Oceanispirochaeta sp. M1: one gene and its partners. The protein of the gene in region 1 interacts with the protein of each later gene in a pairwise test. Links are inferred from orthologs where the notes say so. Each region holds a gene or a part of one and is shown in the gene's direction. Other genes may lie near its edges. The genes, in order: rho, nusG and yhbY.

Evidence for each region.
Region 2: the proteins of rho (region 1) and nusG interact in binary tests that used the Escherichia coli proteins (3 or more experiments, as listed by UniProt). The link is inferred for Oceanispirochaeta sp. M1 from one-to-one orthologs.
Region 3: the proteins of rho (region 1) and yhbY interact in binary tests that used the Escherichia coli proteins (3 or more experiments, as listed by UniProt). The link is inferred for Oceanispirochaeta sp. M1 from one-to-one orthologs.

What each region holds. Positions count from the first base shown.
Region 1 is NZ_QQPQ01000010.1:84,288-94,277, reverse strand. The notes cover bases 1-2,897. They hold rho (transcription termination factor Rho), read left to right. Parts: upstream 1-508; coding sequence 509-2,287; downstream 2,288-2,897. Other genes in these bases: DV872_RS08965 (methyl-accepting chemotaxis protein), read left to right, coding at 2,746-2,897; rpmE (50S ribosomal protein L31), read left to right, coding at 2,336-2,545; DV872_RS08980 (CinA family protein), read left to right, coding at 1-15. Outside these bases: more of DV872_RS08965, read left to right, coding at 2,898-4,329; DV872_RS08960 (aldo/keto reductase), read right to left, coding at 4,314-5,192; DV872_RS08955 (long-chain fatty acid--CoA ligase), read left to right, coding at 5,395-7,074; DV872_RS08950 (hypothetical protein), read left to right, coding at 7,074-7,871; DV872_RS08945 (GNAT family N-acetyltransferase), read left to right, coding at 7,846-8,379; rnmV (ribonuclease M5), read left to right, coding at 8,385-8,927; DV872_RS08935 (hypothetical protein), read right to left, coding at 8,983-9,618; DV872_RS08930 (class I SAM-dependent methyltransferase), read right to left, coding at 9,775-9,990. UniProt on the Escherichia coli protein: Facilitates transcription termination by a mechanism that involves Rho binding to the nascent RNA, activation of Rho's RNA-dependent ATPase activity, and release of the mRNA from the DNA template.
Region 2 is NZ_QQPQ01000022.1:30,555-40,583, forward strand. Bases 6,209-9,144 are described here. They hold nusG (transcription termination/antitermination protein NusG), read left to right. Parts: upstream 6,209-7,367; coding sequence 7,368-7,922; downstream 7,923-9,144. Other genes in these bases: DV872_RS15820 (FGGY-family carbohydrate kinase), read left to right, coding at 6,209-6,514; rpmG (50S ribosomal protein L33), read left to right, coding at 6,786-6,962; secE (preprotein translocase subunit SecE), read left to right, coding at 7,161-7,340; rplK (50S ribosomal protein L11), read left to right, coding at 7,997-8,428; rplA (50S ribosomal protein L1), read left to right, coding at 8,432-9,106. Also shown: DV872_RS15795 (ABC transporter permease), read right to left, coding at 1-57; DV872_RS15800 (ABC transporter permease), read right to left, coding at 54-1,094; DV872_RS15805 (ATP-binding cassette domain-containing protein), read right to left, coding at 1,091-2,602; DV872_RS15810 (BMP family ABC transporter substrate-binding protein), read right to left, coding at 2,633-3,697; prs (ribose-phosphate diphosphokinase), read left to right, coding at 3,876-5,111; more of DV872_RS15820, read left to right, coding at 5,132-6,208; more of rplJ, read left to right, coding at 9,145-9,640; rplL (50S ribosomal protein L7/L12), read left to right, coding at 9,743-10,029. UniProt on the Escherichia coli protein: Part of the processive rRNA transcription and antitermination complex (rrnTAC). The complex forms an RNA-chaperone ring around the RNA exit tunnel of RNA polymerase (RNAP).
Region 3 is NZ_QQPQ01000013.1:71,259-81,242, forward strand. Bases 4,417-7,307 are described here. They hold yhbY (ribosome assembly RNA-binding protein YhbY), read left to right. Parts: upstream 4,417-5,654; coding sequence 5,655-5,960; downstream 5,961-7,307. Other genes in these bases: DV872_RS11170 (NGG1p interacting factor NIF3), read left to right, coding at 4,434-4,775; DV872_RS11175 (RsmE family RNA methyltransferase), read right to left, coding at 4,780-5,499; DV872_RS11185 (cytidine/deoxycytidylate deaminase family protein), read right to left, coding at 6,025-6,510; DV872_RS11190 (hypothetical protein), read left to right, coding at 6,663-7,028; DV872_RS11195 (glycoside hydrolase family 9 protein), read left to right, coding at 7,028-7,307. Outside these bases: DV872_RS11135 (peptidylprolyl isomerase), read right to left, coding at 1-199; DV872_RS11140 (ABC transporter substrate-binding protein), read left to right, coding at 383-1,357; DV872_RS11145 (ABC transporter permease), read left to right, coding at 1,360-2,097; DV872_RS11150 (ABC transporter ATP-binding protein), read left to right, coding at 2,094-2,798; DV872_RS11155 (NYN domain-containing protein), read right to left, coding at 2,858-3,868; more of DV872_RS11195, read left to right, coding at 7,308-8,722; DV872_RS11200 (pirin family protein), read right to left, coding at 8,764-9,675; DV872_RS11205 (MarR family winged helix-turn-helix transcriptional regulator), read right to left, coding at 9,678-9,984.

The sequences.
Region 1 (9,990 bases):
GCTATTTTGTCTTAATCCTCCCTTGACAGTGACATCAGCTGATAATATATTGGAAATATAGAACGGTATGCCCCCCAGGCGGGAACAATCCCTTAGCAAGTCTGAATCTTCACTTTTAATCCTTAATACAAGAAAAAATTTTGAAGAAATTGACATATTAGTTATTAATCAAAACTACGTTGGAGAATTTATGGCGATAATCCGGAAGAATCTGGACAATCCTCAGGTAGAGAATGCGGTTTCCGAAACTGCTGATACTCAGAAGGAACTTGATCTGGGGAACGGATCTGATACAGTTGCAGAAGCTTCTGTAGAAAAAAAAGCTAAAGAAAGCAAAACAATTACTGTTAAAAAAACAGCAGTCAGAAAACGCGCTGTCGTAAAAAAGAAAGCTAAGGTCAGCAGTGAAGATGGTGACAGTACTTCAGATAGTAATGAAGAGAGTCCGACTGTTAAGAGAGTCCGGAAGAAGGCTTTACTTGAAAAACCCGCAGCCGAGTCAGCAGAAATATCAGTAGATACTGAAAAACCTGCAGCCGAGTCAGAAGGAAAATCAGTAGATACTGAAAAACCTAAAGATAAACCTTCTGATGAAGGAGCTGCTGATAAAGCAGGAAATACTTCAGCGGCAGAGGTAAGTACTGATGCATCGGAACAGACTTCCGGTATAAGTGAAAAACCTGCAGAAGTATCATCTGATGTTCCCGCAGCCAAAGGCTCTTCTGAAGAACCGAACAAAAGAGACGATAATTCCAGAGACGATAATTCCAGGAATGATAACTCCAGGAACGATAATTCCAGGAACGATAACTCCAGGAATGATAACTCCAGGAATGATAACTCCAGGAATGATAACTCCAGGAACGATAACTCCAGGAATGATAACTCCAGGAATGATAACTCCAGGAATGATAACTCAAGTAGAAGGAATAATTCATTCAATAAGAGAAAAACTGGTAAGAACAGACGGAATGATTCACCAAGGCAGATGAAAAATCAGCCTCTGCCCACCGCAGATCAGCCCACTCTGACTATCAATGATCTCTCTATAATGACAATGCCCGACCTGAGAACCTTTGCCGACAATTTGGAAATTGAAAGAGAAGATCTTATCACTCTGAAGAAGCAGGAAGTTATTTTTACAATACTTAAGTTCCATATTGAAAACCGAAATGGGGTTATATATGCTTATGGAGCTCTTGAGATACTTCCTGACGGATATGGATTTCTCCGTTCTCCTCAGAACTCATATCTACCCGGCAGTGATGACATCTACATCTCTCCCTCTCAGATCAGACTTTTCAACCTGAAGACAGGTGATACAGTATATGGTCAGATCCGTTCTCCCAAGGAAGGAGAGCGCTTCTTTGCCATGCTGAGGGTCGTCAATGTAAACTTTGATGAACCCGATGTGGCCCAGTCAAGAGTCTCTTTTGAGAACCTTACCCCCCTGTATCCTACAAAACGTCTGAATATGGAAACCAAGATTCCAGATCCTTCTACCAGAATGATCAACCTGTTCTGTCCTATCGGATTGGGGCAGAGAGGGCTTATTGTTTCACCTCCCCGATCTGGTAAAACAATGATTCTTCAGAAGATAGCCAATGCCATTACGGAAAATCATCCCGAAGTTCAGCTTATTGTTCTACTTATTGATGAGCGTCCTGAAGAAGTAACGGATATGCAGCGAGGTGTTCAGGGAGAAGTAATCGCATCAACCTTTGATGAACAGTCCAGCAGGCATGTACAGGTTGCCGAAATGGTACTGGAAAAAGCCAGACGTCTTGTTGAGCATAAGAAGGATGTTGTTATTCTTCTGGACTCTATCACCAGACTGGCCCGTGCCTATAACCAGACTGTCCCTACATCAGGAAAGATCCTTTCCGGTGGTGTGGATTCCAATGCCCTGCATAAGCCAAAACGCTTTTTCGGTGCTGCCCGTAATATTGAAAACGGAGGGAGCCTGACCATTGTGGCCACAGCCCTGATTGAAACAGGAAGCCGCATGGATGAGGTTATCTTTGAAGAATTCAAGGGTACCGGTAATATGGAGCTTATTCTGGATAGAAAACTGGCCGACAAGAGAGTCTTTCCGGCCATCAATATAAAGAAATCTGCTACCAGAAAAGAAGATTTGCTTCTTACAAATGAAGAACTTAATAAGATGTGGCTCCTCAGAAAAGTCATGAGTCCCATGGATGATATGGAATGTACTGAAATGATAGTTGACAAGATGAGGAAAACCAAGAATAATGAGGCGTTCTTAAAGTCGATGAATTCGGCATAGGACAATTTAGGCTCTTTGAAACGGAGAGCCGACGGAGGACAATTAGTTATGAAAGAAGGAATTCATCCCAAATATGTGGATGCCACTGTAAAGTGCGCCTGCGGAAACGTTATTGAGACCCGTTCTACCCATGGTGATATGGAAGTTGAAATTTGCAGCTCCTGCCACCCTTTTTACACAGGAAAACAGAAACTGGTAGATACCGCTGGTCGTGTTGAAAGATTCAACAAAAAATACGGAATTAAGAGCAAAGACTGATCTATTCAGATTTGTGATTGAAGAACCGCTCGAAAGAGCGGTTTTTTTTATGCCCTGACAACTGTTCCGATCTCTACCCCGGACCGGCAGGTCTTAGAATATTGGATTTTTATTACTAATTCTATTATAATTCACGAATATAAGGATATTTATTAAAGTATTTATATCCGCATCAGACCCTTCGATCCTGGGAGGTCAATATGAGAAAAATCCAGAATAAAATCATCACACTCGTTATTTCCTGTCTCCTTTTTTTAGGTATATCCATGAGTATCGTGTCTATCCTGCAGATTAAAAAACAGGGCGATCAGAGCCTGGAAACACTCGAATACAATATGAGAAATGAATTCGACAGGATGTCGCAGAATCTTGTTGTAGTTGCCCAGTCTATGGTTGAACACAGTTACGAGCGTCGCGGTGAGCTGGGTGAGGCGGAAGCCATGGAAGAGGCAAAAGAGTACATTAGAAGTCTCAACTACGGTGAAGATGGCTATATCTTTATCTATGACTCCACGGGTATGACTATCGCCATGCTGGGGCAGGACATTGAAGGAACAAGCCGCTGGGATCTCCAGGATACCAGAGGGAATTATCTGATCAGGGATCTTGTGGCAGCCGCAAAGGCGGGCACCGGGTTTACCGAATACTATTTTCCCCGCCCCGGAGAGAGTGAAGCGGCTCCCAAGCGCTCCTATACAGTCTATTTTGAACCCTGGGACTGGTGCATCGGTACGGGTAATTATATTGATGATATAGATGCCCTGATCCTCAATGAAACACAGACACTGGAAAAGGCTCTTGAGCAGACCAGGATGATCATTATATTAGCGGACCTTGCAGTCATTATCATGGCAGGATTGCTTTCCCTGTTTGTGGGAAAGAAAATTGCCGCTCCTGTAGCCTATATTTCCGGTGAAGCAAGACTCATCGCCGAAGGGGATCTCTCTCATGAAATCCATGTTAAAACCAAGGATGAGACAGGGATTCTTGCGGAGGCCTTCAATGATATGATTCTTCGTCTGCGGAGTATTATCACTGATATTTCCGAGGCGTCTGTTGTAATCAATAGGAGTGCAGTGGAGGTGAGTGATTCTTCCCGTCAGGTGGCTTCGGGTGCCAGTGAACAGGCAAGCAGCGCGGAGGAGATCTCAGCCTCCATGGAACAGCTCTCTGCAAATATTCAGCAGAATACTGAACATTCCACAGAATCCAACAGGATTGTCAATCAGGCAGCCAGTGATGCCACTGCAGGCAGTCAGGCTGTAGAAGAGGCAGTGGAATCCATGAAGTTTATCTCCAACAAGATCGGAATCATTGAAGAGATAGCCAGAAACACAAATTTGCTGGCTCTTAATGCGGCCATAGAGGCAGCCAGAGCCGGTGAGGCGGGTAAGGGATTTGCTGTTGTAGCATCAGAAGTGCGTAAGCTGGCAGAGCACAGTCAGGAAGCTGCTAATGATATCACCCAGGTTTCAGCAGATAGTACCAAAAAGGCAGATCTGACCAGAGAGATGATGGACCGTGTTGTTCCGGCAATAAAGAAATCCGCCCAGATTTCAGAAGAGATCCTGGAGGGGAGTAAAGAGCAGGCGACAGGGGCTCAGCAGATCAATACGGCCCTGCTGCAGATGGACGAGGTTATTCAGGCCAATGCCAGCTCCAGCGAGGAGATAGCCGCCATGGCTGAAGAGCTGAAGAAGAAGTCGGAAGATCTGAACTCTGCAGTGAGTTTTTTTCATATTGAAGAACAGCGGGCCCTTATTGATCCTCAGTCTGCTGAGTGAAAAAGGGGTGCCATCGTAAGTTTCTCAGCCATAGCTGCCATCTCTGCATCTGATGGATCAGTTATTTTTCCTTCTGAGAAATCTGCTGCTGCCTGAAGAACCCTGGGTAGAATATCAATATCTCCGGCTGTATTCAGAAAAAGTTGAGGATCAGAGAGAATGTAGGATACTGCCCTGTTGATATCCCCCTGCTCCTCAAGAGGTTCATACCAGGTGGCTCTATTTTGTTTTCCCACCGGCCAGGGTCTGCGGCAGGTTGCTTTGATTGTCTGCATGACAATTTCTTTTTCCATACAGATTTTTTTCAATTCATTGAAGCTTCTGCTGTAATTCTCATTAAGGCTCATGGGGAAATTCCAGGGGAGGAGTACTGAGTCAAAAGGGTGGACTTCAAGGCTCCGTCTATGAAAGTCGGGAGCCTGTACACCGTGTCCAGTTACTCCAAGGAAACGGACCCATCCTTTCTCCTTAGCCTCTATAAAGGCTTTAAGAGCACCATCAGGACCCATTGCGGTCTGCCAACCCTCTTCATCTACAAGTACATGCATCTGCCACAGATCAATTACATCGCTCTGCAGTCTTTTTCTGGAGTTTTCCAGTTCTTTCATAGCCCCGCTGTATGTCCGCATTTCTGTCTTTGTGGCGAGGAAGAATTTATCTCTGTGCTTTGGCATCCATGGGCCTATTCTCAGTTCCGCCTCACCATAGCTGGCGGCAGTATCAATATGATTTATTCCATAGCGGAACAGAAGGTCCAGAGTTCTGTCTGCATCAGCTTGACTGACTTCAGCCAGGGCTGCCGCACCGAAGAGGGTTCTGGTACTGTTGTGAGCTGTTTTTCCGAAAGGGGATTTTGCAATCATGGAAACTCCTTTTTTTTCTTAAAAAATTAAGATTTTTTAATATTTATCAGTCATCTTAATATATTATTCTATGAATAGGGAAATTAAAATACAATGTAGTGTATTTATATGGTATCAATAATGTAGTAGAGGTAAATTTTCTTTCCATTTCTATATTCATGGAATAAAATATTATACAAAACTCTTTGTAGGAGAATGAAATATGAATCAGACACCCTGGGATTTTCTCGCAGACTATAAGGGAAAACAATTCAACGGGACATGGCCCACACTTCCAGAAGTTCTGGAGATTACTGCCGAACGTTATGGTGAGAGAAGAGCCTTTACTGCTTTCGCTCCCGAACTTCTTGAGCTGAACTATAATGAGGTTCTTGCAAAATCCAAGATGCTGGCTCAGTATCTTCACTCCCTTGGAGTTAAAAAAGGTGACAGAGTCGCAGTCACAGGTAAAAACTCTCCCGAGTGGGGACTCGCTTATCTGGGTGTTCTATTTGCCGGTGCTGTTGTTGCACCCATTGACTATGGTCTGAAAGATAAAGAAGTTGAAGGCCTTATGAAGATGGCCGATGTTGATATTCTTTTCTGTGATGAAGAGAAATATGATCATTTCAAGGATAAAAAACTTAAAGCCCTTATCGGACTTTCTCCCGGTAAAGACAGTTATATTATGGATCTTAAGTTCGAAGGGAATGCGGATATAGAGCTTCCTGAAGAAGATGATCTGGCGGCAATCCTTTTTACTTCCGGAACAACCGGTCTTTCAAAGGGTGTTATGCTCACACATTCTAATTTCATAAGCGATGCTTATCAGGCTCAGGCAAACATGAATATCTTTCACACAGATGTTTTTTATGCTCTTCTGCCTCTGCATCATTCCTATTCCATGCTTGCGGTTTTCATTGAATCGCTCTGTGTGGGATCGGAAGTCGTATTTGCCAAACATCTTGCCATAGGCCAGATACTAAAAGACCTGAAGCAGGGTAAGGTGACCATGTTCCTTGGTGTTCCCATGCTTTTCAATAAGCTTATCAGAGGACTCATGAAGGGAATTAAAGAGAAGGGGCCCGTTGTTTACGGTCTGATTCGATTTCTCATGTGGGTCAGTGGGATCATTAAGAAGTACTTTAAGGTGAATCCCGGCAAAAAAATGTTCAACGGTATCCTGGCCAAACTGTCTCTGGATACAAACAGAGTCTGTATCTGCGGAGGCGGACCTCTACCTGCATCAACATTCAAGATGTTTAATCAGCTGGGGATCGATTTTGTTCAGGGATACGGTCTGACAGAGACTTCTCCCATTGTTGCTCTCAATCCCAAAGAAGCCTATAAAGAAGAGTCTGTTGGAAAGATGATTCCAGGTACTGAAACTAAAATCCTCGATCCTGATGAAAAGGGCTACGGTGAGATAGCTCTTAAGGGCTCCATGATTATGCAGGGTTATTATAAGAACGAAGAGGCTACTGCAGATGTCTTTACTGAAGACGGTTTTTTCAAAACCGGTGATGTCGGGTATCTGGATTCAGATAATTATCTCTACCTTACCGGACGTGCCAAATCAATGATTGTTACCGAGGGTGGAAAGAATGTTTTCCCCGAGGAAATTGAAGATAAGTTCCAGCTTTATGATGAAATTGAGCAGATTTTGATCAGAGCTTATGTTCTGGATGCTAAAATGAAAACCGAAGGTGTTGAGGCTTTAATCTATCCCAATCAGGATGCGGAAAATAAGAGCCCTGCTCATTTTCAGACTGTAATAGATGAGGTGAATTCCGGTCTTAAGCCCTATCAGAAAATCGGACGATTTCATATACTCGACGAAGCAATGGAAATGACCACTACTAAAAAAATCAAACGGTTTAAGGTGGCGGTGAAAGAGGATTAATGAATCTTACAATATTTGATTCTGTGGAGGCTCTATCCAGACGGGTAGAGAAGGAAACAGGAAAGCCCGTACAATGGGTACAGGCGGGCGGAATGCCGAGTATGGTTGAAACCAGACCGGCAGCTGAAAATGATGAAGCCCACTATATATATATTTCCGAGGGGTTCAAAGATCCTGAGGGTCAGCATCTGATAGCCTGTAAATGTTATCAGATCCTGAGGATGTTCCGGGAGGAGGAAGGGCAGCGACTGATTCCCTCTTCCGGCAACAGACATTTTACCAATGCAAAGATGCGACTGGCCCTGGATGCCGGGGACAGAGCTGATCTTGCAAAAGCTCTGAATGAGGATGAGATAGTTAAAGCCTGGATTTTCGGTGTTGTGAATCAGCTCATCAGCCAGCCGGCGGATATTTTTATTCAGAAAGCCATCTATGAAGAGATGCCTGAGCTGGGGGAAGCAAGAGTGCTGGTCCTGGAGCAGCAGTTCCGTGATTTCATGGCTGCTCAGAGTGAAGAGGTGAAGCTCTATAGTCCGAAGACCATATATGATGCGTCTCTTATTATGAATGCAGTATATCTTAATCTTCTGGATCGATTTGCAGGTACCTCTTTCATGAGCAGAGTTGACAATCTTCCCCAGAGCCGGAAAATACAGAGGCTTTTAGATGCAACACTTGAAATATCCGATGATACTCCCGCAGGTGACCGCAGCAGAACTGATCTCTGGGCTGAATCCCTCGGGATAAGGGACTGGTATGAATGGATTCCCTATGAGTCCGGAACAGCTCAAGCCTGAGTTTGTCTCCCTTAATCCGGCTTTGGAGCATGAACTTCCTCAGCTGGTGAAAATCTCTGAATTTGCATTTATGGATCATTCTGTAAGGATGTCTCCCTATGAACCGGGAGGGCCTGCTGGATTTGACAGTATTGAATGGCACCGAAAAGCTCTCACTGCCGGTTCCCTATATAAAATATGTATTGGAGATTCTCTCTTGGGAGGCATGTACTTTTCTGAGAAAAAGGCCGGTACAGGCTGGATCAATCGGGTGTTTATTCAGCCTGAGGCTCAGAACAGGGGCATTGGTAAGCGTGTTTTTCAGCTTGTTGAGCAGCAGAATTCACATATAGGGGTCTGGGGGCTGGACACCCCCCGTTGGGCTGTGGATAATCTTCAATTCTATCACTCTATAGGCTACAGAGACAAAGAAGTCCGTTATATACCTGAAGAGGGTTTTGAGCTGGTGATACTGGAAAAGCATATTGATTATTCAATTTCAAAGAGATCAATAAAAGGACAGGCATAGTAATCATGTTGAAAATTCAGGAACTGATTGTCGTTGAAGGTGTAGATGATGTGGATGCCGTCAAAAAAGCCGTGCAGGCTGAAGTTCTGCCTGTTCATGGTTTCGCTGTGAAGTCCAAAAAGACATTAGATAAAATACGTTTTGCCAGTGAACGGGTGGGTGTTATCATTCTCACGGACCCCGATCATGCCGGTGAGACAATCAGAGATACCATTGAGAAAGCCGTTCCTAAAGTAAAGCATGCTTATATTTCCCGGAAAGAGGGAACTAAAAAAGATAATATCGGTGTGGAAAACGCAACACCCGAGGCCATCAGAGCAGCCCTTGAAAAGGCCAGGTTCAAAATGGTTGAGGAGCTGGAAACATTTAATCTGGAAGATATGGATTATTACGGTCTAAGCGGTACTGCCGGTTCAAAGGAAAAGCGCCAGGACCTCGGTCAGATTCTGCATATAGGTTATGGAAACACCAAACAGTTTCTTGCCAGGCTGAATCATTTCGGCATAAGCCGGAAAGAGCTGGAAGAAGCTATCGATTCCCTGAACTGAACAATCATCAATATTCAAATACCGCTATGTTCCCTTCTCAGTTAAATCCCTCATTTTAATTTATGCTGCGTTCATATACGGCCGGCAGTTCTGTTTCTTCAGAAACAGCCGTAAATCCCATATGTTTAAGGTATTGCTGATGACTGCTGCTTCCTGCCTGAGCTGTCATTCGTTCTACTGAACCCAGTTCAACATGGCGCAGAACATAATCAAAGAAGTAGCGGGCATTTGTCCTGTCTCTGTGGCTTGGAATAGAATAATCGATAATGATTTCCCCAGTCTTATTGTTTTCATCAAGACGGTAGAGAATGATGGATACGGGTATGACATCTCTCAGGATCAGACAACCCTTCACCCGATCTTTATCATCTGCATTGAAGTCTGGAAAGAATGAGATTATATCGTCTTTATGAAACTCTATGAACTTCCGTACATAGAGTGATTTTAATCCGTCAACAGCCAGAAAGTCGAAGCGGTCATCCGAATTTCTCATTCGGAAGAGAAACCAGAGATCAATAAAAAAGATAAAACTATTAAGGGCCATAACAGGAACGGCGCCGATCAGAACTCCGTAAGCAGCGAATCCTATGGCTCCCACAGCATTGATGATGCGCAGCCACCTTATATTCTTCTGCATAAGAGAGACTGCAATAATGACCGACATGGCTGTACCGAAATACTGTATCCACATTTTTATTTTCCTTTTGCTACCAGGACAATAGCATTGCTTTGGTAGGGGGGATAGGACCAGGGGCAATAGCCATCGGCCCAGGGGTGTCTATGATAGAGTATAGGATAATAATGATCTGAATCTCAAATTACATTGAATTGCTGTCAGTCAGGGAGACTAGTCCCTGTGAAGGAAGATAACATCCCTATCAGGGAATTCCAGGGTGCAGTCATATTTCTTTGCCAGGTATTCAAATGTCTTTTTGCCGTAGAAACAGATATGACTCTGATCCTGAATATAATGCCATTTTGAGAATGCGGCTTTGTCTATAACCATTTTTGTCATCAGGGCCAGTATGCCTCCGGGATTCAGCATTCCATACATACGGTGAAA
Region 2 (10,029 bases), on another replicon or contig:
CCCTCCCAGAGCCGCTAAAATCAGTGGAGTTGCGCTGGCCAGAATTACAAGTATCATCTTCTCCTCCGTGATTTTATCCGGAGAACCGAAGAGGATATCAGCAGAAAGAGAACACCCTGAATAATGGCACCCAGTTCAAGGGATATGTCTGAATGGAGTACCGCTATTTTTGAACCCTGGCTTATCCATGCGAAAAAGAGAGCTGCCGGCAGCAATCCTGGAACTTTCCGGCCTGCAATCATGGCAACGGCTATACCGTTCCAGCCCAGTCCCGAGGTGAGTCCCTGTATTCCTGCAAAATAGGTCCCCGTCAATACCAGTGCCCCGGCCAGACCGTGAAGGGCTCCACTGGCTGTGAGGGGGAGTGTCTGGTAGATTCTCATGTTGAGGCCGCTGTGTCTGGCAAAGCTGCTGCTCCTTCCTGTTATCTGCAGTTCATATCCCTGGCGGGTATGATTCAGAAAGTAATGAAATAGTGGGAGAAGCAGGAGAGGCAGCAGAAAAGATATGTTGAATGGACTTGGTATAAGCAGAGAGGGGAGTCTGAATTTTTCAGGTAGAGGCGCCGTTGTCATCAGATAGCTTGAAGAATCCCTTAAGGGGCCTGTAATCAGATAATCGATCAGTTTTCCTACTCCTGCAGAAAGAAGAAAGGTACTGATCAGGTCATCCACGTCCCAGAGGGCCTTTAATACACCTGAGATAAAAGCAAGTGCTGCACCTCCGGCTATTCCGCTTAATAATAATACTGAAATCCCGGGGATTCCCGGCATCTCTGGGAGCAGTCTGGCAGTCAATACTGCGCAGATCGCTCCGGTATAGACCTGACCTTCTCCTCCCAGGTTAAACGATCCTGCATTAAAGGCCAGGACAATTCCAAGGCCGGTAATACTCAAAAGGACTATGGTGTTGAGCATTTCTCCCAGATACAGGCTGTTGGATAAAACTCCCGGGAAGAAGTAATAAAGCGTCTCCATTGGAGTATTGCTGAAGAACAGAATCACTACCGCAGCTGCTGCAAGGCAGAGAAGAAGTACAGGCAAAGTGCCTGGTATGCGGATTTTTTTCATCCCCCGGGTCAGATCTATCTTCATATTCTGTCTGCTCCCGTCATTTTTTCTCCGATAAAATTTCTGTTCCACTGTTCTTCGCTTCTTTCTATCTCAGTAAGAAATCCATCGCTGAGAATACAGGCTCTGTCACTCAGACTCAGAAGTTCTTCCAGATCCGTTGTGAGCAGGAGAATGGCAATCCCCTCTGACCTGGCCTTAAGCAGCTGATTATGCAGTTTTTTCCTGCTCTTGAAATCGAGACCCCAGCTGGGTTCTGAAACAAACAGAAGAGGAGCTGTCTTTTCCAGTTCTCTGGCTACAATCATTTTCTGGATATTTCCACCCGAGAGTGTCTTTACCTGCTGTTCGGCTTCACCCTTGATGTCCTGTTCCTTTATGAAAATTTTTGCCCAGTGAATCAGTCTTTTGCGGTAACTTCCTTTGCCTGTCTGTCTTTTAAGAACCGACAGGTTTTCGGCGAGACTGGATTCAGGATCAGCTCCCCGGCTCAGTCGGTCTGCAGGGATGTAGGATATTCCATTTCGTCTTACTTTATATGGGCTCAGGGGCATCCTGTTTTTACCATTTATGAATATAGTTCCTGAAGAGGGCTGAATTATTCCACTCAGGAGATCTTCGATAAAGGTCAGTCCGTTTTCCCTGATGCCGCCCATTCCCAGGATCTCTCCGGGGTACAGTTTAAAACTGATATCTTTAAGACGCCTGTTTCCCAGCTCACTGTACTCAATGTCTGACAGCTCGAGAATAGGCATTTCATCCGTATCCATATCACGGGGGGGACTTATGGTTTCAAGGTATTCTGTCCCGTCGTCTTCTCCGATCATCTGTCTGGATATATCAGAGGGGCTTAAATCCTTCTTCTCAGAAACCCCCTGCAGTTCTCCCCGCCTGAGCACGGCGATGCGGTCAGCGGCCTTTATTACTTCATGGATTTTATGGCTGATGAAGAGTATGGTTTTTCCCTCTTCTTTCAGTCTGAATATCAGGCTGAATAGTTCTTCGTTCTGACTGGGGGAGAGGCTGGCAGTCGGTTCATCAAGGATAATAATCTTTTTATTCTTCCAGAGGGCTCTGATCAGTTCACATCTCTGAATTTGGGGGGCCGTGAGATAGCGGGCTTTCAGATTAAGGTCCAGGGGCAGGCCATAGTGCTCCTGAATTTCAGTAATTTCATTCAGTATTCTGTCTCTTCGGAAGAATCCTTTTTCCGGACCGAGGATGATGTTTTCCATAACCGTCAAATTTCCCGCCAGGAGCGGTTTTTGATGAACCATCCCCACCAGGTCTCTTCTGTATACAGAATCTGTCCCTTCGGAAGTTCTGATAACCCCTTCGGTTTCGTCCATAAAGCCGGAAATCAGGAACATTAAAGTAGACTTCCCGGCACCGTTTTCTCCCATAATTGCGAGAATCTCGGCTCTGCGGATAACCATGCTGATATTTGAACAGGCCCGGATTCCGTTTTCAGGGAAAATCTGAGTAATGTTTTCTAATTCCAGAATATTTGAAGGGGCTGTTTCATCTGCCAAAGCTTTGTATTTTTCCTGTCTCTCTGATGTCTATCTGAACTTAAGGCTGCCGTTTCTGAGCTTGTCTGTCTCTTCTTTCATGGCCTTGCGGATAGATTCGGGAACATGTTCCTTGTAAAGTGATTCATCATCAAGGAAATCGACATAACCTTCATAAACACCTGCGTATACAGAGGACCCCGTTTCGAGTTTTCCCTCAAGAGCCAGAAGAGTCTGTTCGTAGGCTGCGATATCTTCTCTTATTATACCGCTTCCAAGGATAACTCCCGGTTCTATGGAGTAACCGTCTGTGTCATACCACAGTACATATTTCCCCTTTTTTTTTGCAGCAGAGACAACTCCCTGGTTGGCCCCTCCGGCGATTGTTAGAATAATATCTACACCCTCATCAAACATGCTCATAGCCAGGTCGGAAGCCCGGGCGGCATCGTACCAGTTACCAATAACTCTGAAATCAAGTTCTCCCTCCGGAGCAGCGGCCTGAAGGCCCCGTGTAAATCCGGGTTTTATTCTCTGCATCATCTCAGGGTATTCCTGTCCGGCGATCAGGCCCACTTTCAGCATGCTGTCGGCACCGGGCAGTTCGTCGGACTGGGTGGCAAGACCTGCCAGATAACCCAGCATATAGGAGAGCTCCAGATGGCTGAACAGAAAAGTAGATACAGTATCATTTTCAATTCTGCTTCCTTCAAGAATCAGGAAATTCTGATCCTTGAAAGTTGTCTTAATCTCTCTGCATATTTCGGGCATGGAAGGATTAGAGCTTATAATGAGGTCGTATTTTTTTTCGGCGGCAAGTGCCAGTACCTTGGATTTCCATTCGGCCTGGTTGAAACCGCCTTCCACTGTCTTTACTGTTGCACCTTTTTCTCCGGCGGCTTTTCTGACTCCCGTATCCATCATTTCGTAGGTGGGGCTTCCGGCCAGGACTCCCGGGATAAAGACTGCAAGGGACATAGCTTTTATTGAGCTTGATGATTCTGTTGAGGATTCTTCGGCAGAACTCTGTTCTTTTGGGCTACAGGATAAAAACAATAAGAAAATCAAGGCTGCCGGCAGCAGCCGCAGGGTGGAATATTTAATTGAATTTGACATGAAAATTCTCCTATACCCACATGGGCATTTGTAATTGGATTTTATAATCTAAGGAATGTGCCGGTGTGGGGGCATATTATGCTTTTTTTGGACTTACAGGCAAACCCTAATTATTGACCCCGCTTTATGGCTGTGCTATCTTTTTAGAACATAAATCAATAAATAATAAGGATATTAGATGAGTTTTTCCAAACCCACGTCTCTTGGTGTGATCGCCTGTCCGGGGGGAGAGCAATTTGCTAATGAAATCACCTCCCATTTAAAGACGATTTACAGGACACGGTTCGAAAAAAAAGTCAGCTATATTTCCCGTCTCTATAATATAGATAGAGAGGAAGTATGCAAGCAATCCAATTTTGCCAATGATATCATTTCACATCGTGTTTCCGCTGTGGGTGATTCCTCAACTTACAGGAGTCCTTCTTTTAAGATCCCCTGTAAAATTACTAAATTCGCCAATGGGGAACTGAAGGCGGAGATCCTCAGATCTATCAGAGGAGCGGATGTCTATATTGTTCAGGATATGGCTAATATGACACCCATTCGCTTTTCCGGTTCAGACGAAAAGAGTCTCTGTTCGGTCAATGACCACCTAATGAGTCTTTATGTGACTATTGATGCCGCCATGAAGTCGGGAGCCCGCCGGGTTTCTCTGGTTCTGCCAACCTATCCCTACAGCCGTCAGCATAAATCAAAAGGCCGGGAAGGACTGACCGCTTCAACTCTGGGGCGCATGTATGAAAGTATGGGTGTTGACCGCATCATTACTCTGGATATTCATTCAAAGGAAATATCACACTGTTTTCACAAGCTTTCTCTTGAAAATCTGCATGCTTCTTATCAAATTCTCAGACAGCTCAACAGCAAGATTAATCTTATGGATGAGGATTTTGTAGTTGTTTCTCCGGATACAGGTGCCATTGAGAGGAATAAATTTTATGCCAACTCCCTGAAAAAGCCTCTAGCTCTCCTTTACAAGGAGAGGGATTATTCCAAAGTCACTCGCTCTGCAGCAGATTCAAATATCATCTCTGCCCGCCTTCTGGGTGATGTCACCGGAAAAACTGTCTTTATGGCGGATGATATGCTGGGTACCGGCGGTACTTTGATAAAGGCTATGAAGCTTATACGTGAGCTGGGAGCAAAGAAAATAATATGCTCTGTTTCCCTGCCCATGTTTTCAGGTTCTGCAGTAGAGCATTTTGATGAGGCGTATAAAGAAGGATACTTTGATTATATCGTAGGAACCAACGCAGTAACCCTTCCCGAAGAGATCCTTTCAAAGGAGTGGTTTTTTTCTGCAAGTGTATCAAACCTTTTTGCCCGATCCATCTCCAGAGTTCATCATAATCGTTCTGTTTCACCTCTATTGGATAACAGCAAGATGATTCAGAGAATGCTGAAGAAAAAATAATACAGACACTGGGGTAATCAGTGATACTTGCCGTAGATATAGGAACCTCCTCCATGAAGGGAGGGCTTATTACAGATGAGGGGCATCTTTTCTCATATCACAGGATTAGTTTTCCTTCGGATGTAATCCGGGGGGATCAATCCTTTTCTACTGAACTTTGGTCACAGGGGTTTCAGGAAATACTGGAAAATATCGGAACCGACAGAATCACTGCTGTCGCCATAAGCGGGAACGGTCCCACAATGGTTGCGGCAGACAAGTCCGGACGCCCTCTGACTTCCGCTCTGATGTGGAACAGGGATTACAGTGATCCTGAATTTCAAAGCAGTTCTTACTATCTGTCCAGAATCAACTGGCTGAGAAAAGAAGATAGGTCTGCATATGACAAGGCTGATTATTTCTTATCATGCCCTGAAATTCTCTATACCCAGCTTACAGGCCGCTCTGTTATGGTTATTCCCCATAGAGAGTATCTGCCTTATGTCTGGTCAGAAGATGAGCTGGACAGACTGGGGTTCAGAAAGGATGCTTTTCCTGAGCTTATTGATATGGGAGTCCCCGTGGCCCCCGTCTCAGAAGATGCCTATTTAAAGACTCCTTTGAAGCCGGGTACACCGGTGATTGCCTGCGGCAGTGACTTTATTGCTTCTCTTATAGGTTCGGGTGCAGTCAGACCGGGGCGGATCTGTGACCGTGCCGGTACTTCTGAAGGGATTAATTACTGTGCAACCGCTCCCAGTGGAGACAGTAGGGTGAGAGAGCTGCCTCATGCACTGGAAGGGTTTACCAATATCGCTGCCATTTTATCTTCCACGGGAACTCTGTTTGAGTGGTATCGCTCTCTTACGGGTCAGGAAAAAAACAACTACATCGAAACCATGAAGGGTGTGGACAGCATTCCCGCCACCCAGGATCATCCCTTTTTTTTCCCCAGTATGAAGGGTGAAAACCTATGGGAATTTTCAAATGGTCTTTTTACTATGCTCGATCCTTCACAGGGTAAGTTTGAATTGGGGCGTTCTGTAATGGAGGCAATCGGATTCGCCGTCAGACGGAGTCTGGAGATTTTTGAAGAGTTGGATCTGCCTGTTAAAGAGCTTCGAATTTCCGGAGGTCAGGCCAAAAGTCATGTCTGGAATCAGATGAAAGCCGATATAACAGGGAAAACAATGCTGATTCCCGAGATTGAAGATGCTGAACTTCTTGGTTGTGCCTGTCTTGCTTCTGTGGCTTTAGGTCGGTATGATAGCATAACGGCTGCTGTAGATTCTCTTGTGAAAATAAAGCATGAGATCAAACCCCGGGCTGAGTATTATGAAATTTATGACAGGAAATATAAGCGCTACAGGGAAGCCTGTTCTGCGGTTGTTTCTTTTTATAAAGATTATCCGGCTGTGGATTGAGGGAAAATTTATTTTGAAATAATTTTTTTCAGGATAGGGAAATATTTGACTTCTTTTTTTATAAATTATTTTTTGGGTAAAAGAGTTGACAAAGGAAAAGCATTTTGGTACTTTCTATGAGCATTTTAGGACATGCCTCTGTAGCTCAGTCGGTAGAGTACGACCATGGTAAGGTTGGGGTCACCGGTTCGAATCCGGTCGGAGGCTTTATTTTTACTTTAGATATTTTGCTGAGCGAAAAATTCGGCTTTTTAGGCGGGAGATAATAATTATGGCTAAATCAAAGAAGGGAGCAGTTGAACTGATTGCTCTTCAGTGTACAACCTGTAAACGTAGAAACTACACAACTACTAAAAACAGAAGAAACGTCCAGGGTAAACTTGAGATGAAGAAGTACTGTAAATGGTGTAAAGGGTCTACTGATCACAAAGAGACCAAAATTAAATAAGTTTATATACAGGCCAGTAGCTCCAATGGCTAGAGCGCCGGTCTCCAAAACCGGATGTTGTAGGTTCGAGTCCTACCTGGCCTGTTTTTTTTAATTTTATTTTCTGATTAGACAGACCTCCGGCCTTTGTGTCGGAGTTTGTTTGTCTAAAGAGGTGCCGAGAAATCGGTACTGTTTATCATCGGGAGCTTATTATTTATGAAGAAGATTAAAGCGTTTTTCTCTGAAAGTTACGGAGAGTTGAAGAAGGTCGTATGGCCCGGAAAAGATTCAGTTGCATCCTCTACCAAGGTTGTTCTTGTCTCTACAGCACTTTTTGCTATCTTTTTTGGTGTGGTTGATTTTGTTCTTCTGAAAGGACTTTTCTTTATTTTCTAATCAAGCCCCCAGAGGCAAGGATGTGTAATGGCAAAGGGATGGTACGTTCTTCATACCTATTCGGGGTATGAAAACAAGGTTGAAAAATATATTCGACTCTATATGGAAGACGGTTCTCTTGGGGGAGCTGTTCTTGATGTAAAGGTTCCTGCTGAAGATGTTGTGGAAGTCCGCAATGGAAAAAAGCGTACCGTTTCTAAGAAATTCCTGCCTGGTTATGTTTTGCTTGAGATGGATCTACCTGACAGAGGTTGGAAAAACGTCTGTACTCAGATTAAGAAGATTCAGAGTGTTGTAGGTTTTGTAGGATATGCATCCGGTTCAAAGCCTCAGCCCATCAGTCATGATGAAGCCAAGTCGATTCTTCAGAAAACCGGTGCTATTAAAGCAGAGCGCCGATATCAGTCCAAGCAGGATTTTGCTGTGGGCGAAGAGGTTCGTGTTGTAGAAGGACCTTTTGAATCTTTTTCCGGTAATATCGAAGAGGTTAACCAGGAAAAAGGCAAACTGAGAGTTATGGTGGGTATCTTCGGAAGAAGTACTCCTGTAGAAGTAGATTTCTCTCAGGTTGAAAAGATCTAAAGACGACTTAGTCGTTTTAAATAGATGGGAGTCCTTCCGTTGGGGAAGGATGTTAAGACCACAAGGAGATTTTAATGGCCAAGAAAAAGGTAACAGCTTATATTAAGCTACAGGTGCCCGCTGGTAAAGCGACCCCGGCACCTCCTGTAGGACCGGCCCTCGGTCCTCATGGTGTTCCTGCTCCTCAGTTCGTTCAGCAGTTTAATGATCGAACTAAGAATTACGAGCCTGGACTCACAATTCCTGTAGTAATTACAGTATTTGCCGACAGAAGTTTTACTTTTGTCACCAAGACACCCCCTGCAGCAGTACTGCTGAAGAAGGCTGCCAAACTTGATAAGGGTTCTGCTGAACCCCATAAAGTTAAGGTTGCCACAGTGACTCGTGCACAGGTTCAGGCAATTGCCGAAACCAAAATGGTTGACCTGAATGCTAACGACATGGAAGCTGCAATCAGTATTATTTCTGGAACTGCCCGCTCTATGGGTATCAAGGTGGAGGGTTAATCTATGGCTAAAGGTAAGAATTACATAGCAGCTGCAGCCAAGGTTGATTTCGGAAAGGTTTATGAAACCACCGAAGCCGTAAGTCTTGTAAAAGAAGCAGCTTTCGCAAAGTTTGATGAAACCGTTGAGGTTTCTGTTAAGCTTAATATTAAAAAGAATCATTCTATCCGTGATACCGTCAGTCTTCCCAATCAGTTTACCGCTGAAAAGAAGATTCTTGTATTTGCCAAGGGTGATAAAGCTAAAGAAGCTCTGGAAGCCGGTGCCGCTTATGTCGGTGATGAAGATCTTGTTGCAAAGATCAAAGACGGTTGGCTGGACTTCGATGTCTGTGTTGCTACTCCTGATATGATGAGGGAAGTTGGTAAACTCGGTCCTGTTCTTGGTAGGCGAGGGCTGATGCCTAACCCCAAGACACGTACCGTTACTATGGACATCAAGGGTGCTCTGGCTGAATTGAAACAGGGTCGTGTTGAATATCGTGCTGATAAAACCGGTGTTGTACACCTGGCTGTCGGTAAGGTTTCGATGGATGCTTCCAGTATTGCCGAAAACTACGATGTTTTCATGAGTGACCTGATTAAGAAAAGACCTTCCGATGTGAAGGGCGAGTTCATCAAGTCTATTGCACTGTCTTCTACTATGGGCCCCGGCGTCAAAGTAGTGGTGAAGGAGTAAGATATGGCAGAAAAGAAAGTACAGCAGAGTAAAATCGATGCCGTTAACGCTCTTAAAGAGCAGTTTGACGGAGTAAATAGCTTTTTCTTTACGGATTACAGAGGTCTGACAGTTGAGCAGGTCACTGAATTAAGAAATAAGTTACGTGAACAGAATGCTGAGTATCATGTAATCAAGAATAATCTGGCAAAAATTGCCATGAAAGATCTTGGTAACGAAGGTATTTCAGATCTTCTCGTAGGTCCTACTGCAGTAGCTCTGGCTCGTGATGAAGCCGGTCCTGTTGCGAAGACTCTTCTTGATTTTGGAAAAGATGCCCCTGTAGAAATGAAGGGCGGATATCTTGATGGCAGTGTGTTTGATGTACCCGGTGTTGTAGCTTTTTCTAAGCTTCCCACCCGTATGGAACTCATTGCTAAACTTATGGGTACCATGAAGGCACCCGTTCAGCATGTTGCGCTTGTTCTTAACGGCGTTACAACTAAGCTTGTCAGAACTCTGGCTGCTGTTGCTGAACAAAAAGGCGAAGAATAAGAATTTCCTGGTGTTCCAGGAACTTATTATAGGTGACGTTAGTCTTCTGATAGTTGTTTATGCTATCGTCACCCTAAAACATAATTAGAAGGAGAAGATAATATGACAACTGTAGAAATTCTGGATGCAATAGCATCAATGTCCGTAATGGAAGTTTCCGAGCTGGTAACAGCAATGGAAGAAAAATTTGGTGTAACTGCTGCTGCACCCGTAGCTGTGGCTGCTGGTCCTGCTGTTGCTGCCGAAGCTGTTGAAGAACAGACCGAATTTGACGTAATCCTCAAGGGATTCGCTGATGGTAAAAAAATCGGTGTTATTAAAGAAGTTAGAAGCATAACTGGTCTTGGTCTGAAAGAAGCCAAAGAAATGGTAGAAGGCGCTGATAGCGT
Region 3 (9,984 bases), on another replicon or contig:
TCCTTTTACAGGCCTCTTCAAACTGACCAACCATTTTACCTGGACCGAACCACCCAAGATCTCCGCCCTTGTTTTTGCTGGGACAGGTTGAAAACTCTTTCGCCAGGGCGGAAAAGTTTCCGCCTTTCTTACAACGTCTTAAGAGCTCATTTGCAAGATTTCTGTCTTTTACAAGTATGTGGCTGGCACGCCATTCCATATTCTGCCTCCGGATCATTTTACTTTCAGCTTATTATAGTTCTCTCCCGCTTTTTTAGCCAGAGATGTCACCCATGTTACATTCTGCCTGATCTTTTCTCTTGACTGTTGACCTGTTCCTGCGTATGGTTAAAAAAATATCTATTATCTACCCCGGAGGCATGTCTGACGGGAAGGAGACAAAATGAAAAAAATCACATTAACACTATTAATGGGCAGTATTCTGCTCACATCTCTATTTGCCGAGGGAAGCCGGGAAACAATCAGTACTGCTAAACCTTCAGAGCCTGTCAAAGTTGCCCTGCTCAATGGACCTTCGGGTATTGGACTTATTCAGGTCAAGGATGAATCACCTTTTTCAGACAGCTCAATAACAGCTGACGTTCAGGTCATGGGTGCCCCCAAGGTACTGCTGGGCCAGATGCTCAAGGAAGAGTGGGATGCGGCTGTACTGCCGGCCAATATGGCGGCAATTCTCTTTAATAAGGGAGTAGGTTATCAAGCCGCTGCTGTTACAGGTATGGGCAATCTATACCTCATTGCATCAGAGGACACAACTCTTGATTCCATAGAGGATCTTGAATCTATTACTCTCAATATTCCAGGAAAAAATACCACACCGGACCTGATCAGCCAGCTGATTGCGGAAGAGACGGGTATTAAACTCAAAGCAGACTACAGCTTCAATCCTTCTGATCTTGCCAAGGCTCTGGCTGGAGGTGTTGTCGAGGCCGGTGTACTGCCCGAGCCACTGGCTACAATTGCACTTAAAAGCGGAAAGAACCTGAGAATTGCCTTTGATATGCAGCAGCTGTGGTCAGACACATTTGCAGGTGAATCAAACTATCCAATGACCGTCCTGGTCGTAAAGTCGTCTTTTGCAGCGGCCTATCCCGAACTGGTGGATGAGCTCCTGAATGCGTCCGGAAAATCTCTGGACTGGGTTTCTTCCAATCCTGCCGAAGCTTCTGCCCTTATAGGAGAGCACGGTTTTACCCTTCCGGCCCCCATCGTTAAGATGGCCATCCCCAGAAGTAATTATACTTTTGTCAGGGGTGACGGTATGGCGGAACTGATGACCCCTTATTTTGAGCGTCTTATGGGATTGAATCCCGGATCTATCGGAGGCTCTGTGCCTTTAGAAGGATTCTATTACTGATCATGATTTCTGAATCAAAGAGGATGCGGACAACCCTGATATCTCTGGCTCTTTACCTGAGTATCTGGAAGCTCCTCTCTGTGATTATCGGACGCAGCATTATACTTCCTCCTCCCGAGGAGGTTTTGCTGCAGACTTTGCGTTTCCTGGGAACCCGGGAAGCGTGGACAAAGATTCTTGCCACAAGCCTGAGAGGGCTGGGTGGATTTTCAATCAGCCTGATCCTGGGTATTGCTACAGGGCTTGCAGCCGGTAAAAGCCAGATGTTTAAATGGTTTTCCGACCCCTTTCTTATCAGTATCCGTTCCATTCCCGTATTATCATTAATTCTTCTTGCGGTTATCTGGTTTCCTACCGAGCTGGTACCTGTCTTTATCTGTTTCCTGATTGCCTATCCTGTCATAAGTTCGGCAGTAGCCTCGGGTGTTAATCAGGTGGACAGAGAGCTTCTTGAAATGGCCGCTGTCTATAATAAATCTCATTGGACAGTGCTAAAGGAAATAACACTGCCTTCAGTGATGCCCTATCTTCTGAATGGAGTTTCAACGGGCCTCGGTCTTACCTGGAAATCTGTTGTAGCCGCCGAAGTTCTCAGCATGCCTGCATCGGGTCTGGGGACCGCCATGCAGACGGCGCAGCTCCAGCTGGATACGGCTCATCTTTTTGCCTGGACCCTTATTGTTGTTCTTCTGGCATCCCTGAGTGAGTCGCTTCTGAGGCTGGGAGAGAAAAAAAGATGATCCGGTGGCAAGACTGTTCTTTTAATTTTGATGAGCTGAAAATACTTGATAATTTCAACCTTAATATTGAGGAGGAGGGGACTACTGTTCTTCTCGGACCCTCAGGCTGCGGAAAGACGACACTTCTCCATCTGGCGGCAACTCTGTTGAAACCCTGTTCCGGAGAAGTGTCCCGTGCTTCTGAAAATCTAAGTTATCTCTTTCAGAAACCAAGGCTTCTTCCCTGGAAGACAGTGGCTGAAAATATTGCCTTTGCCCTGGATGAATCTTTGGATTCCGATCTGAAGCGAAAGAAATGTGATGCCCTTATCAGTCATGTCGGACTTGAAGGTTTTGAAGATTACAGACCATCACGTCTGAGCGGTGGAATGGAGCAGCGTACAGCCATTGCCAGAGCCTTTGCTTCAGAGAGTCCTCTGTTATTGATGGATGAGCCTTTCAAGGGGCTTGATCTCAAACTTAAAATGCCTTTGATAGGCATGCTCAATACATTGCTTCTGGAGTGTAAGACAGCGGCTGTACTGGTTACCCACGATGTTCGTGAGGCTATTCTTATGGGAGACAGGATTGTCTTCCTGGATGGTCCTCCTCTGCGTCTTGTGGACGACATGGCGGGTTTAGCCCCGGGAGACCGTGATACCTCTTCCAGAGCCTTCTATGAGCTGGAAAAGAAACTATATAAACTGATCTTAAGTGAATAAAAAAAACGCCGGACAAAATTCCGGCGTTTTCTTAGTCTCTGATAAATCGTAAAAATTGTCTATTTCTGAAGTTTTACATAACTTCTCAGGTTTTCCATCTTTGTTTCAACAAGCCCTCGAGCCTCGGCAGAAGATATAAACTTCTTAAACTGACTGAACCCGAGTGTCTTCATTACTACACCCTTGTCCCTGAGTTCATTGCTGATAATGCTGTATGAGTGGAAATGGGGCTCTTTGCCGCCGTCCTGTGCTTCCAGAGTTGTTACCAGGGTTCTCAGAGCAGTCTGCAGTGAGCTTACTTCCTGAACATATCCCTTACCCGGGAGAATAAGAGTTTGATTATCATCATCCTGTAATGTTACATACCCTGCTCTTACGGCAGCTGATACAAAATCACTCCAGCGTTTATAACCCCGTGTACCAATCTTTTTCTCATTGAAATCACGGTTCAGCATCTTCATGTTGATTTTTGCAGAACCCATGTTGGATGATTTCTTGTCCTTCTGCAGAATGGCTGCAGATTCAGCAAGACGTTCAAACCAGTACTCCTTGGGAAAGTCCTTTTTGGCACTTTCCTTGTCGTCACTCTCTGTATCATCTGAATCATCATCGTCTGGCATAAGTTCTCTATAGTCTGCAAAACTGTCAGCCAGAATCAGGAGATCCTGGGCCGCGGTTTTAATGTCACAGATAATATGTATCTTTTTTCCAGACTTTCTTAATGAAAGAAGGAGTGAACGGAAGTCACTGTCACCTGTAATCAGGACAAAGGTTGTGATATGTTCATGATAACGTAAAAGCTCCATAGCATCTGTAACCAGCTGCATGTCAGAACCATTTTTATTTTTTCGTGTTTTCTGATAGGGAATATGAAGCATATTGAAATGAAGTCCCGAAAGAGTGGGTCCCAGTGAACGAAATCCCGGTTTACTCCAATCTGCATAGGCATAGGATGTGACTACGCGTCCCAATGATTCGGCATAATCCCACATCCCCTGAATTAGCAGGCTGTCACTGCTTTTTGGTGTTACATTTTCTATATCCCAGAGAACTGCTACATTCTCAGTCATAATATTTCCTCCGTATAACAATCTGTCCGGTATCCGGTAGATCGGATTGTTCTTTCTTTATAGTAGAACAGTTTTTAAAATAAATCACTTCTTTGGAGATTAATCTTGGCTGGTTTTGATCATTTTAATTGAAAGGTTTGCATATAAAAAAACCGCTCCTTAAAAAGGAGCGGTTTTAAAAGAGTGCCACCGAAGAGATTTGAACTCTTGACACGCGGATTTTCAGTCCACTGCTCTACCGACTGAGCTACAGCGGCAACTACAAGACAGGACTATATAGGACTGTTTAAATTCTGTCAATAAGGGGAGATTGAAAATGTGAAAAGCTGATCTGTGAAGAGATGAGGGCATAAAAAAACCGTCCCTGAAAGGAACGGTCTTAAAAGAGTGCCACCGAAGAGATTTGAACTCTTGACACGCGGATTTTCAGTCCACTGCTCTACCGACTGAGCTACAGCGGCAACTGCCTGAGCATATTACTAAAACCGTACTTTCCTGTCAATAAGGGAGCTGAAAAAATCTTTGAACCTTGAATCTTTTGCTCTGTTACGGTACATAGATATATATGTATAAATTAGTAGTTTTTGTTCCATTGAAGGATAAAGAAAAAGTAAAGAATGCCCTTTTTGAACAGGGTGCCGGTAAACAGGGATTCTACAGCCACTGCTGTTGGGAAACCGAGGGAACCGGTCAATTCAAGCCTCTTGCTGGTAGTCAGCCTGTTATCGGGAGTCATAATTCTATTGAAAGAGTTCCTGAAGTAAGAGTCGAGATGCTTGTTACTGAGGAGCTTGTTCCTCTCTGTATTGAAGCCATCCATATAAACCATCCCTATGAAGAACCCGCATTCGAACTGTATAAGGTCTTTACAGATGGGAGTGAGCTTGAAGGGCAGGAGTGGCTCTAAGTTTTCATATATAGCCCATGGCCGCCTGAACAAGGGCTGTTCCCATAAGGGCTGCAGTTTCTGTTCTGAGAACCCTGTCTCCAAGTGAACAGATACTGAAGTTTCTATCTCTCAGTATCTCCCTCTCTCTATCACTCCATCCTCTCTCGGGTCCTATTGCCAAACAGCATTTTTTACTTTGAGGACTGTAGCTCCTCAAAGGAAGTTCAGGGCTCACATTGTCCAGAGCCAGAAGATCTTCACCATTCTGCAGCTGATCAATTGATTTGTAGAGTGAGTAGAATTTTTCTATAAGGGGATGTCTTGTGGACTCACCCTGCGCCATCCCTGTTAAAACGGCTTCTTTCCACTCTTCTTTACTCCACAGTCTGCTTGTTAGATAAGACTTCTCTCCCAGATCAGTACCTGTGAATATAATTCTCTCTATTCCTGCGGCTGTAAGATCGCGGAGCAGACGTTTTGCTGTAGGAGGGCGGGGTGTTCCTATTATCAGTGTCAGAGGGCAGAGGGGAGAAGAATCTCTTTCTGCTGTAAAGTTAAAAAGGCAGCTTCCGTCTTCAAGAATCTCTTTGATTTCCGCCTTGCCTATTTTGCCGTCAATAATTCCGGCATCAAGGCTGTCTCCGGACTTTGATTTGAGTATGCTGTGTATGTGTTTGACCCTTGGATCATCGGAAGAAATAGGTTTTTTCCATTCCTCTTCCTTAAAAAGAAGTAAATTCATAGCTTCTGAGTATAGACGTCTTCATCTTTTTTGTAAATTTATGTTTAAAATCTTAGACTAAAGTCTGTAGGGCTTTGCATTTATTCCCTTTCATGGCATAGTCCTTGAGGCTGAATCAGTCCCGGAAAGGGTGTCAGCATCAGGAGTTATTAATTATGGAAGCTTTAAAAGGATTTCAGCGCAGCTACCTCAGTAAAAAAGCCCACAGTCTTAAGCCTGTGGTAATGATCGGTGGTAACGGTCTTACAGAAGCTGTTATCAAGGCGGTTGATGCCGAGCTGGAAAACCATGAAATGATTAAGGTCAAATTTATTGACCATAAGGAAACAAGACGAGAGCTGGCTGAAGAGCTGGCTGAAAAAACAGAATCTCATCTGGTCAGGATTATCGGCAATATGGCTGTTTTCTACCGTTATCAGAAAGAACATGATAAAAGAATCTACCACGTTCCCAAGGGCTGATCAGCAGCTCTGATCTATTTCATTATCTGAATGTTCCGGGAGCAATATACTCCCGGAGCAGATTTTACTGTTTTTCGTATTCCTGAATCTCTTCGAATTTATATTCCAGGCTTATTCCCGCCATTTTAAACATCTCTTCCGACTCGGCACCTGCATGATACTGTCTTTCACAGACTATCCGTTTAATACCGCAGCTGATAATCAGCATACAGCATGTCCGGCAGGGGGTCATCCGGCAGTAGAGTGTTGCACCATCCAGAGACACACCTCTTTTGGCTGCCTGGCAGATGGCATTCTGTTCTGCATGGACAGTCCTGACACAGTGCTGACTCTCATGGCCGTCTTCGTGGATCATAGTCTTGAACTGATGTCCCGCTTCATCACAATGGGGCAGTCCGGGAGGAGCTCCTACATATCCGGTTACCAGAATCTGTCTGTCCCTGGCAATAACACAGCCGCTTCTTCCTCTGTCACATGTAGCTCTCTTGGAGATGGCTTCACAGACTTCCATAAAATAATCATCCCAACTGGGTCTTATATAATCAGACAAGATCTTCCCTCCTGTTTCTTAAATTACAGTACATGGCTTCAAGACATATGTTATTGAAGCGTTGTTAATTATAGTAGGAAAATCAAATTCTGAATAACCCTCTTTTTCTATAATGATTCCGGGGGTATAGTGGGAGTGGCAGGAGGCCTTATATGAATACAAATGAATTCGAGCAAAGCTGTAAAAAGCTGAGGAAAAAATATAATTTTGAAAACAGTCCTGAACTTATTAATGAGCTAAAAGAACTGTTTACAAAGAGCATGGGACAGCCTGAAGATCTGTCTCTTGATCTCTTTGATCATGTTCTGGACAGAAAGGATCTCGAAGATTCCCACTATGTCAGATTTTCTGACATGGTAGACCTGTTTCAGATGAACTATGACGACGGTTTCAACAACCTGGAGATGAATGACTGGAGATACGTAAAAGATCTGGTTAACGGATGGGCTATGGAAATGGATATGGATATCGTTACCTATGTGATGCAGAATGTTGTGGATGCCGGAGCATTTGACTGATGATTCATGTTAATCAGAAAGGTTGCTCCAGGAGCAGCGGTATCAGGGCAGTTTATCAGAGTGACAGCAGCGGCAGTCTCAAAGAGGCAGGTCTGGTTGATGCCTTCACTGGAATAGCTGCGGCCAATTTTGAAATTAGTTCCATGGAGACCGTTCCCGGCTGGAAGAACAGATATTTTCAAAAACTCAGTTTTTCCGGTCCTTTGGAACCGGGGCGTTACCGCATCTCAGGCATGAAAGATAATGGAGAATCAGAATTCTCTGAAAACTTTACTGTAAGCAGCGAGCTGATAGCCGAGAAAGATCTTTCTGATCTGCTGGTCTATTTCAAGACCATGCGGAGTGACGGCATATATGATGAGGCCGACAGGGATGTTCCTGTCTGGGAAAGCAATGAGAGACGGGATGCAAGTGGCGGTTGGTATGATGCCTCAGGAGATACAAGCAAGTATCTGAGTCACCTCTCCTATGCAGAGAGAATGAATCCCCAGCAGACACCACTTGTGGTCTGGATACTTTCTGATCTTATCAGACGTTACGACAATGCTCATCTCTGGGCAGGGGATAACTTCCGCCGCTGGGTTCAGTTTGAGATGAATCATGGTGCAGACTTCCTCCTTAAGATGCAGCATGAAGAGGGCTGGTTTTATAAAATATTGTTTGATCAATGGAGCAAGGACCCCGAGGCACGTATGCTCTGTTCCTATAAAACCCAGAATGGTGAACGTCTTTCTACAATGAAAGCCGGGTTCCGGGAAGGAGGAGGGATGGCCTGTGCCGCTCTGGCTTCTGCCGCAGTACTCTCTGAAGGAGAGAGAAAGGAATCCTACTTGAAAGCTGCTGAGTCGGGATACTCATTCCTGAAGGAGCATAATAGGGAAGTTCTCGAGAAGGGCGGGGAGAACCTTATCGACTGGTACTGTGCTCTCTCAGCTTCCCTGGAGTTATACCGGGCCGGCAGGAATGAAAAATACAGAGAGGATATCTCATACTGGTCCCGAAAAATTCTTTCTGCCTTCCATTCATTTAATGATAATGAAGGATGGTGGTTTGTCATTCCTGAAGAGAAAATTCCTTATTATCATGCTTCCGATGAGGGACTTTTAATTATCGCAGTCAAGGCTTCCCTGGAGTTTCTTGAAGGACAAGCCAAAACAGATGCTGAAAATATGCTGAACAAGGCATTGTCTTTTCTCGCTGACAGTCTTCTGGCCGATCCCGATCCTTTTTACTATCCAAGACACTGGGTGGAAGGATGTGAGAAGGCCGAATATAAGTGGTTTTATCCCCATGAGAATCCTTCAGGATACTGGTGGCAGGGTGAGAACAGCCGAATCAGCTCCCTTGGAGCCGCTCTCCTTTACGGGGAGTCCGACAACTCTGAGAGGCTGCAGCAGAACAGCAAGCTGGCTCTGTCAGTACTTGACTGGCAGCTGGGTCTTAATCCTTTCAATGTTTCCATGATTGACGGCTGGGGAGCCGGCAGTCCCGAATATGAGGGTGATTACTATAATCTTCCCGGAGGAGTGGCTAACGGTATCACATCGGGCTTTGATGATGAGAAGGATATTGCCTTTCAACCTGAGCTGGAAGGCAATCCCGGAGATAATTCATGGCGCTGGGGAGAGCAGTGGATACCCCATGCCGCCTGGTTTCTGATGCTGAGCAGTCTTCTGCGTGAGAAGGGGCTTTAGGGGCTTACAGATGGTTCAGCTTCTGATTCAATGCTTCTGATTCAATGCTTCAGGAAGCTGCCGTTTCTGTACTCTTCAAATGCCTTGTACAGTTCTTCATTTGTGTTCATCACGATAGGGCCGTGCCAGGCAACCGGTTCCTTGAGGGGCTGACCGGAAATAAGAAGGAAACGAACGCCCTCTTCTCCTGTTCTTAATCGTATCTCATCTCCTCTGTCAAAGAGTACCAGATGACGGTTCTCAACAGCCAGAGAAGGAATGGCCTCAGCTGTACCCGACTCATTCACATACTCGGTCATTACAGCTTGAGGTTCTGAAGCAGTTCTGAAAACAGCTGAACCATGAAATATATAGGCAAATGCATTCTGTTCTATATCAATTTTTATGGATCTCTCTGTATTGGGTGGGATTGAGAGGTCGATATAACTGGGATTTGTCACTATGCCCGTAACAGGACCGGTCTTTCCCCAGAAATTACCCGTAATAATACGGGCATGACTCCCGTCATCCTCTGTCAGCTCCGGTATCTCTCCAGCCGGAATATCCTGGTATCTTGGATCCATCATTTTATCTGCAGAAGGGAGGTTTGCCCAAAGCTGGAATCCATGGAATATATTGGGGGCACCGGGTAGGGGCATTTCCTGATGAATAATACCGCTTCCGGCGGTCATCCACTGCACATCACCGGATTTTAAATCCCCCTTATTCCCCATGCTGTCTTCATGTTGAAGACCTCCTTCAAGGATATAGCTTATTGTCTCTATTCCCCTGTGAGGATGCCATGGAAAACCGGCCATCCTATTATCAGGATCATCATTGATCAGATGGTCCAGCAATAGAAAGGGATCTGTAAGCTCCACTTCATGGTTTCCAAATACTCTGTTTATACTAACACCAGCCCCATCAACTACCTGTTGGGGTTTTATTATCTTTCGTATTGGTCTGAGAGACATCATTATTCTCCTATGCTTTTTCCAAGCTTTTTAACAAGTTCGATGAGTGCTGACTTCTCAGAAATATCCAGACCCTTAAAAGCCCTCATGATATCTTTTACATGTTCCGGGAAAAGAGCTGCTATAAGGTCTTCTCCCTTATTTGTCAGACTTATTTTTCTGCTTCTTTTGTCCTGTTCTGAGACAGCTTTTTTAACAGATCCAGCTTTTTCAAGGTTCCTGATCACAACTCCCATATTTCCACTGGATGAAAGAGTCGTTTCAATGATCTCATTTACTGTGAGTGGTCCTTTGTGGTAGAGGGCTTCC